Regions from separate parts of the Paenibacillus sepulcri genome, predicted to be linked through region 2. Evidence: riboswitches for the same ligand, from Rfam matches in the RefSeq annotation. Region 2 holds a riboswitch; the other holds the start of a gene.
What was found. A riboswitch is a leader RNA that binds a small molecule or an ion and turns the genes downstream of it on or off. The one in region 2 is predicted to bind cyclic di-AMP.
Positions count from the first base shown of each region.

Region 1: another riboswitch for cyclic di-AMP. It lies ahead of ACFOLF_RS16995 (C40 family peptidase); the one in region 2 lies ahead of ACFOLF_RS09680 (TrkH family potassium uptake protein).

Region 1 is NZ_JBHRUP010000001.1:3,857,873-3,865,153, forward strand. Features, by position in the region: gene ACFOLF_RS16985 (M1 family metallopeptidase) at 285-2,291, shown strand; gene ACFOLF_RS16990 (hypothetical protein) at 2,357-3,172, shown strand; cyclic di-AMP (ydaO/yuaA leader) riboswitch at 3,570-3,723, shown strand; gene ACFOLF_RS16995 (C40 family peptidase) at 3,729-4,229, shown strand; gene ACFOLF_RS17000 (DEAD/DEAH box helicase) at 4,533-7,281, shown strand, end outside.
Region 2 is NZ_JBHRUP010000001.1:2,196,165-2,203,445, forward strand. Features, by position in the region: gene sdhA (succinate dehydrogenase flavoprotein subunit) at 1-329, opposite strand, end outside; gene ACFOLF_RS09660 (succinate dehydrogenase cytochrome b558 subunit) at 354-1,025, opposite strand; gene ACFOLF_RS09665 (LysR family transcriptional regulator) at 1,246-2,148, shown strand; gene ACFOLF_RS09670 (cation:proton antiporter) at 2,258-3,499, opposite strand; gene ACFOLF_RS09675 (potassium channel family protein) at 3,548-4,210, opposite strand; gene ACFOLF_RS09680 (TrkH family potassium uptake protein) at 4,227-5,579, opposite strand; cyclic di-AMP (ydaO/yuaA leader) riboswitch at 5,658-5,860, opposite strand; gene ACFOLF_RS09685 (CPBP family intramembrane glutamic endopeptidase) at 6,104-7,281, shown strand, end outside.

The DNA of each region.
Region 1 (7,281 bases), 1.7 Mb from region 2:
AAGCCCGTATATGCCGCCAGGAAAAAACGGCTGCCGCCGCCCTCTGACGGTTAAGCCAGGTTTCTTCCCTCAGAAATATAAGCAAAGTATGATGAAATCTTATACTTTCTTATATTTTAAAAGCATCGCCCGTTTATTGCCGCGCATGCTCGCCAATGATTCCAAATCCCGCGTCCGACAAGGCTTCTTCGCCTGTCCACACTTTAATTCCATTTTAGCTAATAATCCGGGAAAAGCCAACATATACATGCTGTAGATGCTTGTCAACGGGAGGGAATGGTTCAATGACGCCACGTCACACCAAACGTTTGCTGCTCCTTGCAATAGCTGCCGTCCTGCTCGGCGTGAGTGCCCAGTATGGATTCGGGGATGCCTGGGCTTCGCAATATACGTATGCTTTTGCCCCCGACAAAACAGATACGTCGCCCAAGACACCCCCGCCGCGCATCAATATGCCGGAACCCGACCCGGTGGTGCAGCCCGGGCCGGATGCGCCGCTCAGCAAGCGGGTCGTCGAATACCAGATTGATGTCCGGCTGCAGGAAGATACGCATACGCTGCAGGGTCTGCAGACGATCACATGGACAAACCCGGGCAAACAGCAGGTTTCCGAGATGTATTTTCACCTGTACCCCAACGCATTCCAGTCCAAAGACTCGACGTTCATGCGCGAATCCGGCGGCCAGCTCAGGAATGACAAGGCCACGGAAGCAAGCCTCGGCTACATGCGGATCAATTCGCTGGTCACCAGCGAGAATGACAGCCTTCTGCCAAGGCTTCATTATGTGCAGCCCGATGACGGCAATGCGAATGACCAAACATTGGCCAAGCTCCGCCTGCCCGAGCCGGTAGCGCCCGGAAGAAGCGTCACCCTCAAAATGGCCTTCGAGGTCAAGCTTCCGGAAGTCTTTGCACGGATGGGCTACATGGGGGATTTCGTTATGGCCGGCCAATGGTTTCCGAAGCTTGCCGCCTATGAGACGGTAGGCACCAGGGGGAGAACGACCGAAGGCTGGGATGCCCATCAGTACCACGGCAACTCTGAATTTTACAGCGACTTCGGCATTTACAGCGTAAAAATCAATGTGCCCGCCTCCTACAAGGTTGCCGCAACCGGATTCCAGACGAAGCCTGCCGCAGCCGACAACAACCGGAAAATCTTCTCCTTCTATGCGGACGATGTGCATGATTTCGGCTGGAGCGCCTCTCCCGACTTTGTCTATGCGGAAGAACCGTTCTCGACCGACAATGTCCCCGGTGTCCGCATCAAGCTGTACCTCGACCCGCTGCATGCCAAGTTCAAGGACCGCTACATGCATGCCGCCAAATCAGCGTTGGCCAAGTATTCCCAGTGGTACGGGGCTTATCCCTATTCCACACTCTCGATCGTCGTCCCTCCCAAAGGCGGCAACGGAGCGGGAGGAATGGAATATCCGACCTTGATCACTTCGTTCGCCGCCGAGACGGACAATCCCGGCTACGATCTCGAGCGCACCGTCGTTCACGAGATCGGCCATCAATATTGGTACGGCATGGTCGCCTCCAATGAATTCGAAGAAGCCTGGCTGGATGAAGGCTTCACCTCCTACTCCGAGGACAAGGTGATGGAGAGCGAATACGGCGTAGCTCCCAATCTTCCTGTGGAAGCCAGCTACATGACCGATCCCGCACCGCTGAAGCAGCTTTCCTGGTCCTACCACAGCCATAATCATTATGCGGAAAATGTGTACATGCGGGCCAAGCTTGTCCTGTTCGGCATCGAGAAACAGGTCGGTCCGAAGATCATGAGCAAGATCATGCGGACATACTTCCAGAAATACAAGTTCAAGCATCCGTCAACGGCGGATTTCCAGCATGTTGTGGAGCAGGTCACCAAGACCAAGTGGAACGATTATTTCAGCCAGTTTGTCTACGGCAATCAGATGTCCGACTATTCGGTTGAATCGATTGCGGTCAAGCCTGTGAAGGAAAACGGCACTGTGAAATATGAGTCAACCGTGCTGATCCGCAAGAATGGTGGCAGCTACGGACCTGTCCCGATTGTTTTCCAGTTTGCCGACGGGACGACCCTGCCGAAGGTTTGGGATGCGGCGCAGATGCACATTCAATATACGCTGGTGCATTCCTCTCCTTTGCTTTGGGCAGCGATTGATCCACAGAATGAGAACGTGCTCGACAACAAGCATATTAACAATTTCATGAAAGCCGAGCTTCCGGAGAAGGTACAAACGCGCTGGAGCATTGGCGTTGCCAAGCTGCTGGAGGGGATCTTCACTTCACTTGCCTGGTAGCCTGGCGACCTGGAGCCGGCAGGTACCCGCCAAACAAATGGAGAAAAAAGGAGGTGAAGGCTTGCATGAACCATCATGTGAAGCAAGGCTGGCATCTGACGATGAAGCATTTTTACATCATTATTATGTTGTTCCTGTATGAGCTGCTGTGGGGCTTCTTCCTCTACCGTTCGGTTGAAGGAATTATGGTCCCGCTGCTGAAGCGTTACCCGGACAGCGCACCCTCGGACGGAGCTGTGGCGCTTTTCCTGACGGAGGCGCAGTTCCAGCTGCTCAAGACCGATCTCATTCGTCCCTATATCTGGCTCTTCGCAAGTCTGCTGCTCGGGCGCATGCTCCTGACCCCGTTCCTGAACGCCGGCCTGTTCCATTCCCTGCATCATGCCCAGGATGAGAACGGCACAAGATTTATCAAAGGAATCCGTACGGCGTGGAAGCCGATTGCACTGCTATACGGCATCGAAACGGCCTTGACGCTGGCTCCGGGCGTATGGCTGCTGCCCAAAGCGCTTGATGCCCTGCTCAGCAGCGGCAGTCTGGCGGACATCGCCAACAAGATCGGGCCCTGGGCCGGCGGTTGGCTGGTGTGGGCGGCGCTGCTCCACCTGCTCTTCCTCGCCATGCAGTTCGGCGTTGTGTCCGGAAACGGCGCGCTTCGCTCATTCTGGGGCGGGGTGCGGCATCTTATTCCGCTGGCCGGCATCTCGCTGCTAATGTGGGCCATTGGAATGGCGCTCAGTCTGACCATGGCCTCGGCCTCCATGCTCTGGGCCGGGTTGATTGCACTCATTTTGCATCAAAGCTATCATCTGGTTCGTACGGTTATGAAAGTGTGGACGGTAGCCTCGCAATATGAAGTATGGCATTCCAAGCAGACCTGACCACCGCTCTTACTAGCGAAACAGGCAGCAGGCAGAAGTCGGTTCAGTTGCCGGTGAGAACTTAAAAATATCAAAGAGGGATCAGCCGTTTTGATGCGGTTGGTCCCTCTTTGTTTTGAAAATATGACATCTGAAAGGCGAATTAGAGAAACAGGCGCAGTCAGATATTGTCGATAATGCGGGTGAAATCGGAAGCGTTCAACTGCCGCATGGACTTAAGACTCAAGTTTAGACCACAAAAAAAAGGCTCATGCAGATGCCGGAAGGCCCTTTCGCATTTTTTGCAATAAGATAACGAGACGAGTTGTCAAAAAGTTTCACTCTAATAATTCTAATTTGTGAACAAATTGTGAATTTGGAAGGAGATTCGCTAAAAAAACAGAATTAGTATGCCAGCATGAAAAAATTGCCGAATTCTCTTGGATGAGAAGCGGGGGAACCATCTTGGGTGAATTGATCCCGACATTTGCTGCAACGAATGTCAGAGGGTATCATAGGGAGCCTTCAACCGAACCCCACAGCTAACCTCGCAGGCAACCGGAAGGGGTCACATTTTTTGAAAAAAGTTTCTGCACTACTCATCGGTCTAGCATTGGTACTCTTATTCCAAGTTGGGAGCGCACTAGCAGACTCCAAAATGGACGGCGTTATCAGTGATGTGATCGGCACTCCTTACCGCACGGCAGGGACGACTACCAAAGGATTTGACTGCTCCGGATTTACGATGTACGTGTTTGACAAACTCGGCGTCTCGATCTCGCATTCATCCTCCGCTCAGTCCAAGCTGGGCAAGAAAGTAGTCAAGGACGACTTGATTGCTGGTGATCTCGTATTCTTTAATACGAATGGTCGCGGCATTTCGCACGTCGGCATTTATGTTGGAGACGGCAAATTTGCTCATTCCTCCTCCAGCAAGGGCGTTACCATTAGCAGCCTCAGTGACTCTTACTACGTTAAACGCTATGTTACTGCCCGCCGCGTAATGAGCCCTGAGACATTCGAGAAATACGCTGACGAACCTTCTGATGAATTGGTTGACAGCGAAGACGCTGGTTGATCAGTGTCAATGAGCATTCGCTAACGAATGCTGATGCATAGCCGCAGACGCTTGTCCGATTGGACAAGCTGCTGCGGTTTTTGCTTTTTCATTTGGGTGTATGAAATAAGAAGCGGCTCTTATATATACCCCGTATGTTCCGGTATTCAAACAGTCCAGCGCATGCTGGATGCCGTCAAAATGGACCCGATAGACCCGGGCGTTGTGCGGAGGGTGCCGGCGAATCTCGCAATCAGAGGGAAAATGGGTATAATATAACCACAATCCCAACCTTGATGTATGAATGAAAGGAGCTGTTAGGTGATGACAGAGCTTTCCCCTGCGCTGCAGGTGTTTCATCCGACTCTTGCGGGGTGGTTCCGGCAGGCCTTCGGCGAGCCGACCGATATTCAGCTGGACGCGTGGGCTTCAATTATGGACAATCATCATACGCTCATCGCAGCACCGACCGGCTCCGGTAAAACACTTGCGGCGCTGCTGCCCTGCCTGAACGGAATCGCAGTAGGCAAAATCGCCGCCACGGCCCCGGGCAGCAGCTGGAAGCCAGGCGTGCGCACACTTTATATTACGCCCTTGAAGGCGCTTAATAACGATATTCAGTACCATATCATCGGCTTTATGGAAGCTATTGAACGTTTCCATGAAGAGCATCAAAGAGCGGAGACCCTCGCATGGCCGGGAGTACGCTCAGCCGTGCGGACCGGGGATACGTCCTCAAGCGAGCGCGCCAGAATGGTGCGCAATCCGCCGGATGTGCTGGTTACCACCCCTGAATCGTTCTACCTCCTGCTTACCTCCGAGAAAGGACGCGGCATGCTGCAGACGGTGGAAACGGTCATTGTGGATGAAATCCACGGGCTGGCCGGAGACAAGCGGGGAGCTCATTTATCCCTGTCGCTGGAGCGGCTCAGTGCGTTATGCCCGAAGCCGGTGCAGCGCATCGGAGTCTCGGCGACACAAAAGCCGCTTGAACGCGTTGCCCGCTTCCTCGGAGGCTGGGAGCAGCGGGCCGATGCGGCGGCCGGTCATCCAGCCGTGGACGCTCCTGGGGCGGCCGGCGGACGGGAGGAAGCCGTCAGCCCGCAGGAAGCGGATACGAGCTCCGGGCGCATGACGGACGGACGTTCTCTCTACCCTGCATTACCGGATTCCGTGCAAAATAGCGGCTCCCCGCCGCCCGCTGCCGGAGCAGGTGCAGAGACCGGGCAGCGCCCGCACCCGCTTGGCTACAGTCAGCGGCCTGTTACGATCGTCCTGAGCCGAATGTCAAAGTCCATTGAGTTTCGGGTTACGATGCCCGATCTCAGCAAGCCGGCCAAGACCCGCGAAGCCGTCTGGCTGCCGATCGTTGACCGGGTGTTCCAGTTAATGAACGACGCCCGGTCTGTGCTGATCTTCGTCAACAGCCGCCGGCTGTGCGAGCGGCTTGTGCTCCGGCTCAACGAGCACGCCGGCTACGAGATGGCGCGCGCCCATCACGGCAGCCTTGCGCGCGAGCGCAGGCTAACGATCGAGGGCATGCTCAAGGCAGGCGAGCTGCGCTGCCTTGTGGCCACCTCGTCCCTGGAGCTTGGCATCGATGTCGGACATGTCGAGCTGGTCATTCAGATCGATTCCCCGAAGCAGGCCGCGGCCGGCATTCAGCGGATCGGGCGCGCCGGCCATGCCGTGGGCGATGTGAGCCGCGGCTTCATCCTGGCCCGCGGCCGCAGCGAGCTGCCGGAATCCGCCGTGCTCTGCCGCGATATCACACGCCGTGATATCGAGGAGATCGTACTGCCGCAGGAGCCGCTTGATGTGCTTTCCCAGCAGATTACAGCGATGGTCGCGGCGGAGGATCTGGAGGTTAGCCGCCTCCACGCGCTTATTTCGCGGAGCGAATGCTACCGCGGGTTTCCAATGGGGCGCCTGGAGGCTTCACTGAAGGTGCTGGCCGGCTTTTATCCCTTCGCCAAGCCGCTTATGGATTGGGACCGCAGCCGCGGCCTGCTCAGCAAGCGGGCGAATACCGCCATGGCCGCGATCACCGGAGCGGGCACGATTCCGCAAAGCTCCGCGTATCCGGTTCACCACGCGGACAGCCGCGTCCATCTGGGCGAGCTGGACGAGGAATATATCCACGAGAGCCGTGTTGGAGATGTGTTTCAGCTCGGCACGTCCTCATGGATGATCAGCTCCATCCAGAACGACCGGGTTTATGTAAGGGAAGCGCCGAACCGCTTCAGTGAAATTCCCTTCTGGCGTGCGGAATCCGGGGGACGGGGCTATGAGCTCGGCGTAAAGCTGGGACAATTCATGGGCGAGCTGGAGGCCCGCATGCATTGGGGCGAAGAGGACACCGGCGTGCAGCCCGCTTCTTTGCCGGGGAATTCAGGCGGGGGCGGGACGGATCAGCCCCCGTCGGATGAATCGGAAATCGCGGCCATCCACTGGCTGGATACGGAGTACGGACTCGATGCAAATGCTGCGGCAGAGCTCATCGGATTTGCCAAATCCCAGCACCGGGCGCTGGCTCTGCCGACTGACCGCAGGATCGTCATTGAGCATTACCGCGATCTGATGAACCAGACGCGGGTTATTATCCACAATCCGTTCGGCCGCCGGATCAACCGGACCTGGCTGCTTGCCATTGAACATCAATTCAAGCGGCTGCTTCCTTACAAGATGTACGGCAATGCCAAAGACAACGGAATCGAGCTGGTGCTGCCGGAATGGGATGCCTCCTGGCTGAAGACATTGTGGCATATCACGCCGGAGAGCATCGAGCCGCTCATGACCGAAGCGATCGCCGGATCGCCGCTGCTGGCCATCGCCTTCCGGCGTATAGCCGAGACGTCCCTGCTGCTCTCGCGCAGCTTTACCCGGACGCCAATGTGGCAGAAGCGCCTTCGCAGCGAAGAGCTGCTGAAGCAATCCCTGCCGTACGCGGAGCATTTTCCTTATTTGCAGGAAGCGATGCGGGAATGCCTTCATCTGTACCTGGATATCAACGGCCTGAAGCGGCTGCTCACAGACATCTCGACGGGATATATGGATATCGTGGTGCAGGAAA
Region 2 (7,281 bases):
AGTCCCTCAGGTGTACGGTTGAACATAACGCCCATCCGGTCCATCAAGTGGATAATACCCGGCGCCGCATCGCACATCGCTTTAACCGGCGGTTGGTTCGCAAGGAAGTCGCCGCCGTATACCGTATCGTCAAAATGCTCCCAGGTGGAGTCTCCCTCCCCTTTCGTATTCACCGCGCCGTTAATACCGCCCTGCGCGCATACGGAGTGAGACCGTTTAACAGGAACAACCGAGAAGAGATCGACATGAAGTCCGGCTTCCGCCGCTTTAATTGTAGCCATCAGACCGGCGAGTCCGCCTCCGACGACAATAACTTTATTCTTAGCCATATTTATTCGCTCCTTGTCCTAAAGCTAAACGAGATTCGTCATATATGAAGCAAGAGAAGCCGCTTCCTTGAACTCATCCCCACGGAAGGAGAAGAGCGACAGCAGAAACAACAGCGATACGAGAACGAATACACCCATCCATATTCTGGAGGAGATGCGCTGCGCACGAGGTCCGACCGTAATGCCCCAACTCACAAGGAAAGCCCACATCCCGTTGCTGAAATGGAATGTCGCCGCAACGACGCCGATAATGTAAAAAACAAGATAGAAGCCGTTGTTGGTAATATCGTGCATCAGACCGCCCAGCTGTTCATGAGTGACTTCGCCGATCATAACCTGGTAGCGCGTTTGATACAAATGCCAGAAAACGAAGATAAATGTGATAACCCCCGAAATCCGTTGTGCCGCAAACGCCCAGTTGCGTCCATACTGAAACCGCCCGGTGTTAATATTGGACTGGTACGCAACGTACAGGCCGTACACGCCATGGAACAGCAGCGGCAGCCAGATGCCGAACAGCTCCAGGAAGAAAACAAGCGGCAGGTCATTCAGAAACTTGACACTGTCCTTAAATCCCTGCGGGCCGCCCTCAAAAGCTGCATAATTGGTCAGCATATGTTCAACAATGAACAAGCTGAGCGGTATCACTCCAAGCAAGGAGTGAATCTTGCGCGATAAATACGAATTTCCTTTCATAACGTGTGCGTTCTCCTTTCGCAACTGTGAGTTGCTAACATTCGCCAATCTTCGCCAAAACCATTCTCCATTGTAACTCCCGCCCAATTATGCGTCAACAATTAGCATGACACATTTTATTCACAGTTCACATAATACTCCTTTTACACTTATAATGGAATTGCTTATTATTCATTAAAACTTATAACAAATACACATATGTAAGGAAAGGGTTGAGGGAATGCTTGAAGAATTGAATGTGTTTGCCATCATTGTGGAGCAATCCAGCATGAACAAGGCTTCAACCGCGCTTAATTTATCCCAGCCCGCTCTGTCGCGGAAAATTTCCAAGCTTGAGCAGGACTTGGGAGTCGAGCTGTTCAAGCGGGTCGGCAAAAGATTGGAGCTGACGCGGATCGGCCGGCTTACCTATGATTACGCCATCGAGACCAGACAGCAGCATCTGCGGTTCCTGAAGATGCTTGCCGAATACAAGACTGCGGGCCGCTCCTCCCTGACGATCGGCGCGAGCCTGACCACCCTGCAGACGACGCTGCCTGATCTGATTCAGGCGCTGACGCAGCAAAGCTCGGAGCTGGACATCAAGGCCATCACCGGCAAAACGCATGAGATCGTTTCGCTTGTCCGCGACCGCAAAGCGGATCTGGGCATTGTCGCCTCCCAAATCGACGATCCGGGGCTGCGCTGCGTCCCCCTGTTCGAGGATCACCTTGTGCTGGTGCTGCCGCGCAATCATTTTGTGATGGACAAGGGCGAGCCCGTCATTGGCGATTTGAACGGCATGCCGATGATCCTGTTCTCCAAAGGCACCTGGTACCGTATTCTTACGGACGAGCTGTTTGAAAAATATCATCTCCTGCCCGACGTCAGAATGGAAATTGACTCCTTCGAAGCGATATTGCGCCTGCTCCACACATGCCGCGCCGGAACGCTTCTGCCCAAATCATATTTGCGCGAGCAGATGCTGAGCGACAATGACCTGATCAGTGTCACGATCCGCGAGCTCAAGGAATCCAAGCGCACCACATCCCTGATTCATGCCGAGACGGACAGCTTGAGTCCTGCCGTCCGCTTATGGATTGATGAGATTGCCAAGCTCTACAATCCGCGAAGAAACGGCTGATGCTGCCCCGATGTCCTGCGATAATATAGAACAAAGATCGTGGAAAGCACCTGGCCAATAAGTTAAATAAAAACAAAAGGAGAAGGGCAGCTTCAGCGCCCTCTCCTTATTATTTGCCAATTTCCGCTTCCGAATCCATTCCGAGCTTTCGGGCCACCCAGGCTGTGGTGCTGGCCTGTACCAGAATCGTCAGCATAATGGCCATAAAGGTTACCGATGCAATAATATCGGCGTGCTTGACCCCCATTCCCGCCAGCATGCCGGATAAAGCGGCCGGTATGACGCCAGTCTCCCGCACCCACATCATGAAGGTCATTTCCTTCAGGCTCCACCGTGACTTGCGGTCCGGCAGCGCGGAAGCAAGCACGGTCGCAGGACGGGCAATGACCATCAGCACAAGCACCGCAAGCAGGCTCTGCCACCAATAATCGGCCAGCAGCCTGAAATCCACCTGGCTGCCGAGCAGGATAAAGATCAGCATCCGCATAATAACGGTTATATTATCGGAAAAATGATTGATCTCTTCCTTTTTGTCCGCCATATCCATTCCGAAGGATTTCGAATTCCCCCAGATCAGTCCCGCTACAAAGGTAGCCATAAATCCGCTCACATGCAGCATGTCGCCAATCAGATACGCGCCAAGCGCAGTAGCGATCATGGCGATGGTTGTGTAATCGCGCAGCACACCAATGCGGATGTGGGCAACCAGACCGACTATAATAATCCCCAAAGCCAATCCAACGGCAATGCCGCCGAATGCCGTCCGGATAAAATCCCAGGTAATGACGCCGGCAGAAAGCGCCGAATCTCCTACAGCCGCACTCAGGAGAGCGAACGTAATAATCGATCCTGTCGCATCATTAAAGGCTGATTCACTCTCAACCGTTTCGCGTACCCGATTACGAATTGTCACTTGCCGGAACACAGGTATGATAGAAGCAGGGTCTGTGGAAGCGATGACCGATGCGGCAAGCAGCGCATACAGCCAATCAATGCCAAACAGCAAATGTACCGCCGCCCCGACAATGCCAACCGTTATCAGCACGCCGGGTACGCTGAGCAGACCAACCGTCCAGCCCACCTGCTTCAGACCCTTCAAACCGATATTTCTCCCGCCGTCGAACAAAATGATGGAAGAACCGGCTACAAGGATCAATTGATTAATCAGCGAGCTGCTTGACTCATTAATCCAGTGGAAACCCTGCCCGATTGCCATTCCCACGATTATATACATGGCAACATCCGGCAGCCGCAGTCTGGATGCCAGCGTCCCTGCGATCATGCCAGCCGTCACAATCGTGAGCAGCAGTAAAAACAAGTGATGAATTGTTTCTGTAGTTGATGTCTCCATTTGCCGCTTTCACGCCCGTTTCATAATGAAGCAGTCGCTGATTTCCCCCTAACGGGTAACGGACTCCTCGAATTGTTCAATCTGTTGATTGGTCCCGATGACAACCATGACATCCTTCTCAGCGAGCACATCGGTTGCAGTAGGAGCAATAATGATTCCCCTGGGTTTATTGATTGCAACAATGCTGCAGCCGAATTTGGCTCTGGGATTAAGATCCTGCAGGGATACGCCGTTAAGACATTTTGGCACCGCCAGCTCGGCAATTGTATAATCCTTTGATAATTCAATATAATCAAGCAGATTAGGCGACACCAGCTGATGCGCGACACGAATGCCCATATCCCGCTCCGGATAGACTACGCGGTCCACCCCGATTTTCTCCAATACCCGACCATGCAGCTCGCTCATCGCCTTGGCCACGACCTTCTTCACGCCCAGGTCCTTAAGCAAAATAGTCGTCAGAATGCTCGCTTGAATATCATCGCCGATAGCGACAACACCACAGTCAAAATTGCGTACGCCAAGCGACCGCAGCACTTCCTCGTCCGTTGATTCCGCCACGACGGTATGCGTCAGATGCTGACTCATATCCTGAACGGCTTCCTCGTCCTTATCAATGCCGAGCACTTCATATCCAAGCTCCACTAATTCCCTGGCCAAACTTGAACCGAAGCGGCCAAGTCCGATAATGACGAACTGATGATTCTTCATCGTGTAATAATTTCCCCTATCCAATAATAATTTTGCCTTCCGGATGACGATATAATTCTTTCTCCGCACGCGGCCCAAGCGCATAGGCGAGTGTCAGAGGACCCAGCCTGCCGGCAAACATGGTCAAGCAGATAATAATCTTGCCGACCGTTGAGAGCTCCGGTGTAATGCCCAGCGTCAAGCCTACTGTCCCGAAGGCTGAGGTAGTCTCGAACAGGATTTTCAAGAAGGCCTGATCCTCAGTCGTGGAGAGCACCATGGTGACGACAATGACAAGGGAAAGCGATAACAAGGTAATGGTCAATGCTTTGAAAATGCGCTCACGGGCAAGACGGTAGCGAAACAGCACAATATCTTCCCTGCCCCGGATCATGGCAATAACCGCACCGATTAGAGTCGTGAAGGTTGTGGTCTTGATTCCGCCCCCGGTAGAACCCGGCGAAGCGCCGATGAACATCAGGATAATGGTCAGGAACTGCGTGGCCTGCCTGAGCGAGGCAAGGTCAAGCGTATTGGCGCCTGCTGTACGCGGAGTAACCGACTGGAAGAAGGAGGCCAATATTTTGCCGCCCCAATGAAGGGAACCGAGTGTCCTGGCATTGGTGAACTCGAATATAAAAACAACAACCGTTCCGAATACAATCAGAAAGCCGGTCATAGACAGTACTACTTTGGAATGAAGCGAAAGTTTCTTATTATTGCGATATTCAACGAGATCCGAGATAACAATAAAACCGATCCCGCCTGTTATGATCAGCAGCATCGTCACGATATTGACCAAAGGATCATCAACATACTCCGTAAGGCTTACATACGGAACCCCGAACTGGCCGAATAAATCGATGCCCGCATTATTAAAGAATGAAATCGCGTGAAAAATGCCAAAATAAACTGCCTTGCCAAGCGGCATGTCAAACGACCAGCGGATGGCAAAAAGGACAGCGCCAACGAGTTCAATGGTCAATGAGTACAAAATCACTTTGCGTATGAGACGCACAATGCCTTCCATGCTGGTCTGGTTCATCGCCTCCTGCAGAATGAGCCGTTCCTTCAGGGATATTCGCTTGCGCAGAACAAGAGCAAACAAAGTGGCCATGGTCATAAAGCCGAGACCGCCAAGCTGAATCAGCATCATAATAATGATTTGGCCGGGAACCGAATAGTGGCTGCCAGTATCCACAGTCACGAGGCCCGTCACGCACGTTGCCGTTGTTGCTGTAAATACCGCGTCGATAAATGGCGTCGGCAAGCCCTCCCGCGAGGCGAAGGGCATGGAGAGCAGCAAGCCTCCAAGCAAAATAATGAACGCAAAGCCCGTTACTAATATACGGGGCGGCGACCATTTGGAAATATTGAAAAAAGATAGCATCGTAGGATTTGTCCCACCCCTCCTGGCTGATTTGCGCGCACAAAAAAAGCACTGGAAGCCCAAGTGCCAATGCGTTTGAGTCCTGTTCCACGAAGCCTGCGAGGTTAGCTGACGGATTCGGGCTTGAACAGCTGCCCTATTCACAAGCAGTTCAAAATTACGCTGCTTGTTGAAATTCACCCCGTGCTGTCCTTTAATGAAATCGCATAAGCTTAAGCGACCCGTTCAAGACAGCTGTATGGTTCCCCCGTTTTCATTTCGAAATTCGGCTTATCATATGCAATTGATACACATTATAATTGCATTGTTCTGGAAAAAACAAACGACAATTAAGGAGGAAAGGAACCGTTTTCAGGCAAAAAAGACGACCCTCGGGCCCAAATCGGCACATCCTGTTCATTATTGTCCATTTAACTCGACCACAAAACGTATTTGCGAGTATTCGCATGGATATTATCGAGACAACTATGATAAGGTAGATGTATGCGGTTTACTGCTTGTATATTGAGATTAGAGGTGCAAACATGAATGATTATCAGCTGCGGCCCAACTGGAAATTCTATGCATGGTTAGGTGTTATTGGCATTATTATTTATTTGCTCGTACAAGTTGTACCGCAAACCTCGGAGTCTTTTTTTGACTCGGGCAGCAAGAAGGTAATCGCCAAAAGCAAAGCCGAGCAGATTTCTGAGGATTTTGCCCTGCAGCAATTCAAGCAGCTGCCGGAGAGCATTCATGCGGTTCACCAATCCGATTCGATGCTTTACGGTTATCTGTCCAAGGAGAAGCAGACCGACACCTATGACAAAAAGTATGACAGCCGCTTCCCCACCGACACTTTCCAGGTCACGGCGGCGATGCCTGACGGCAGCCAGATTTTTATTTATGTGCATATGCAGGATGCCAAGGTCGTCGGCTGGAACCAATACAAGGAGATCCATACCACTATACCGCAAGCAACCCAGATTAGCGACGCTGCTATGAAATATGCCGTCTCCCAAGGATTTAAAGCGAATGAACTAAGCATGACCAAGGCAGACCCGGAAACAGGCAGGATCTCGTACAAGGTTAACGGCTATACGATCGGAGAATCGCAGCTGATGCTTGCGATGAGAACAGAGAAAACAAGCGATGGAGCGCTCATCATTGCCGAATACAAGCCCGGCTTCACGGTTCCGGCCAGTTATTCGAGCTATGTCCAGGTTCAGCAGAAGCTTGCTTCTTTCCTGTCCCTGCTCGGCAGCATTCTGCTTTCCTTTGTCCTGTTCGTCATTGCAATCGTCTATGCCGCGCTTTACCGCAAGCATTCCTCGTTTACACGCGGTATTGTACTGACTCTGCTGTTCCTCGTCATGTATTTGGCGAATGACTTCAATCTCATGGACGGTCTGCTGGCGAGCGCCGGCGAGGACCCTAATGCGATGGCCTACGCGGCCATTAATGTCGGCATTACCTGTGTCGTCACGATTGTGATGGGCATTGCCGTTTATTTCTCCCTTGTCGGCGGCGACGCCCTGTGGAACTCAATGGGCAAACGTATGTGGCCGCGAATGGGCGAAGAGGGTTATGGCGATCATGTATGGCGCAGCATGTGGCTCGGATATCTGATTGCTTTCCTGCTGCTGGGACTGCAGACCGTCATCTTCATCGTGCTGGTGAATGTTACCGGCGCATGGTCAACCTCGGATGTCACGCAGTCTCC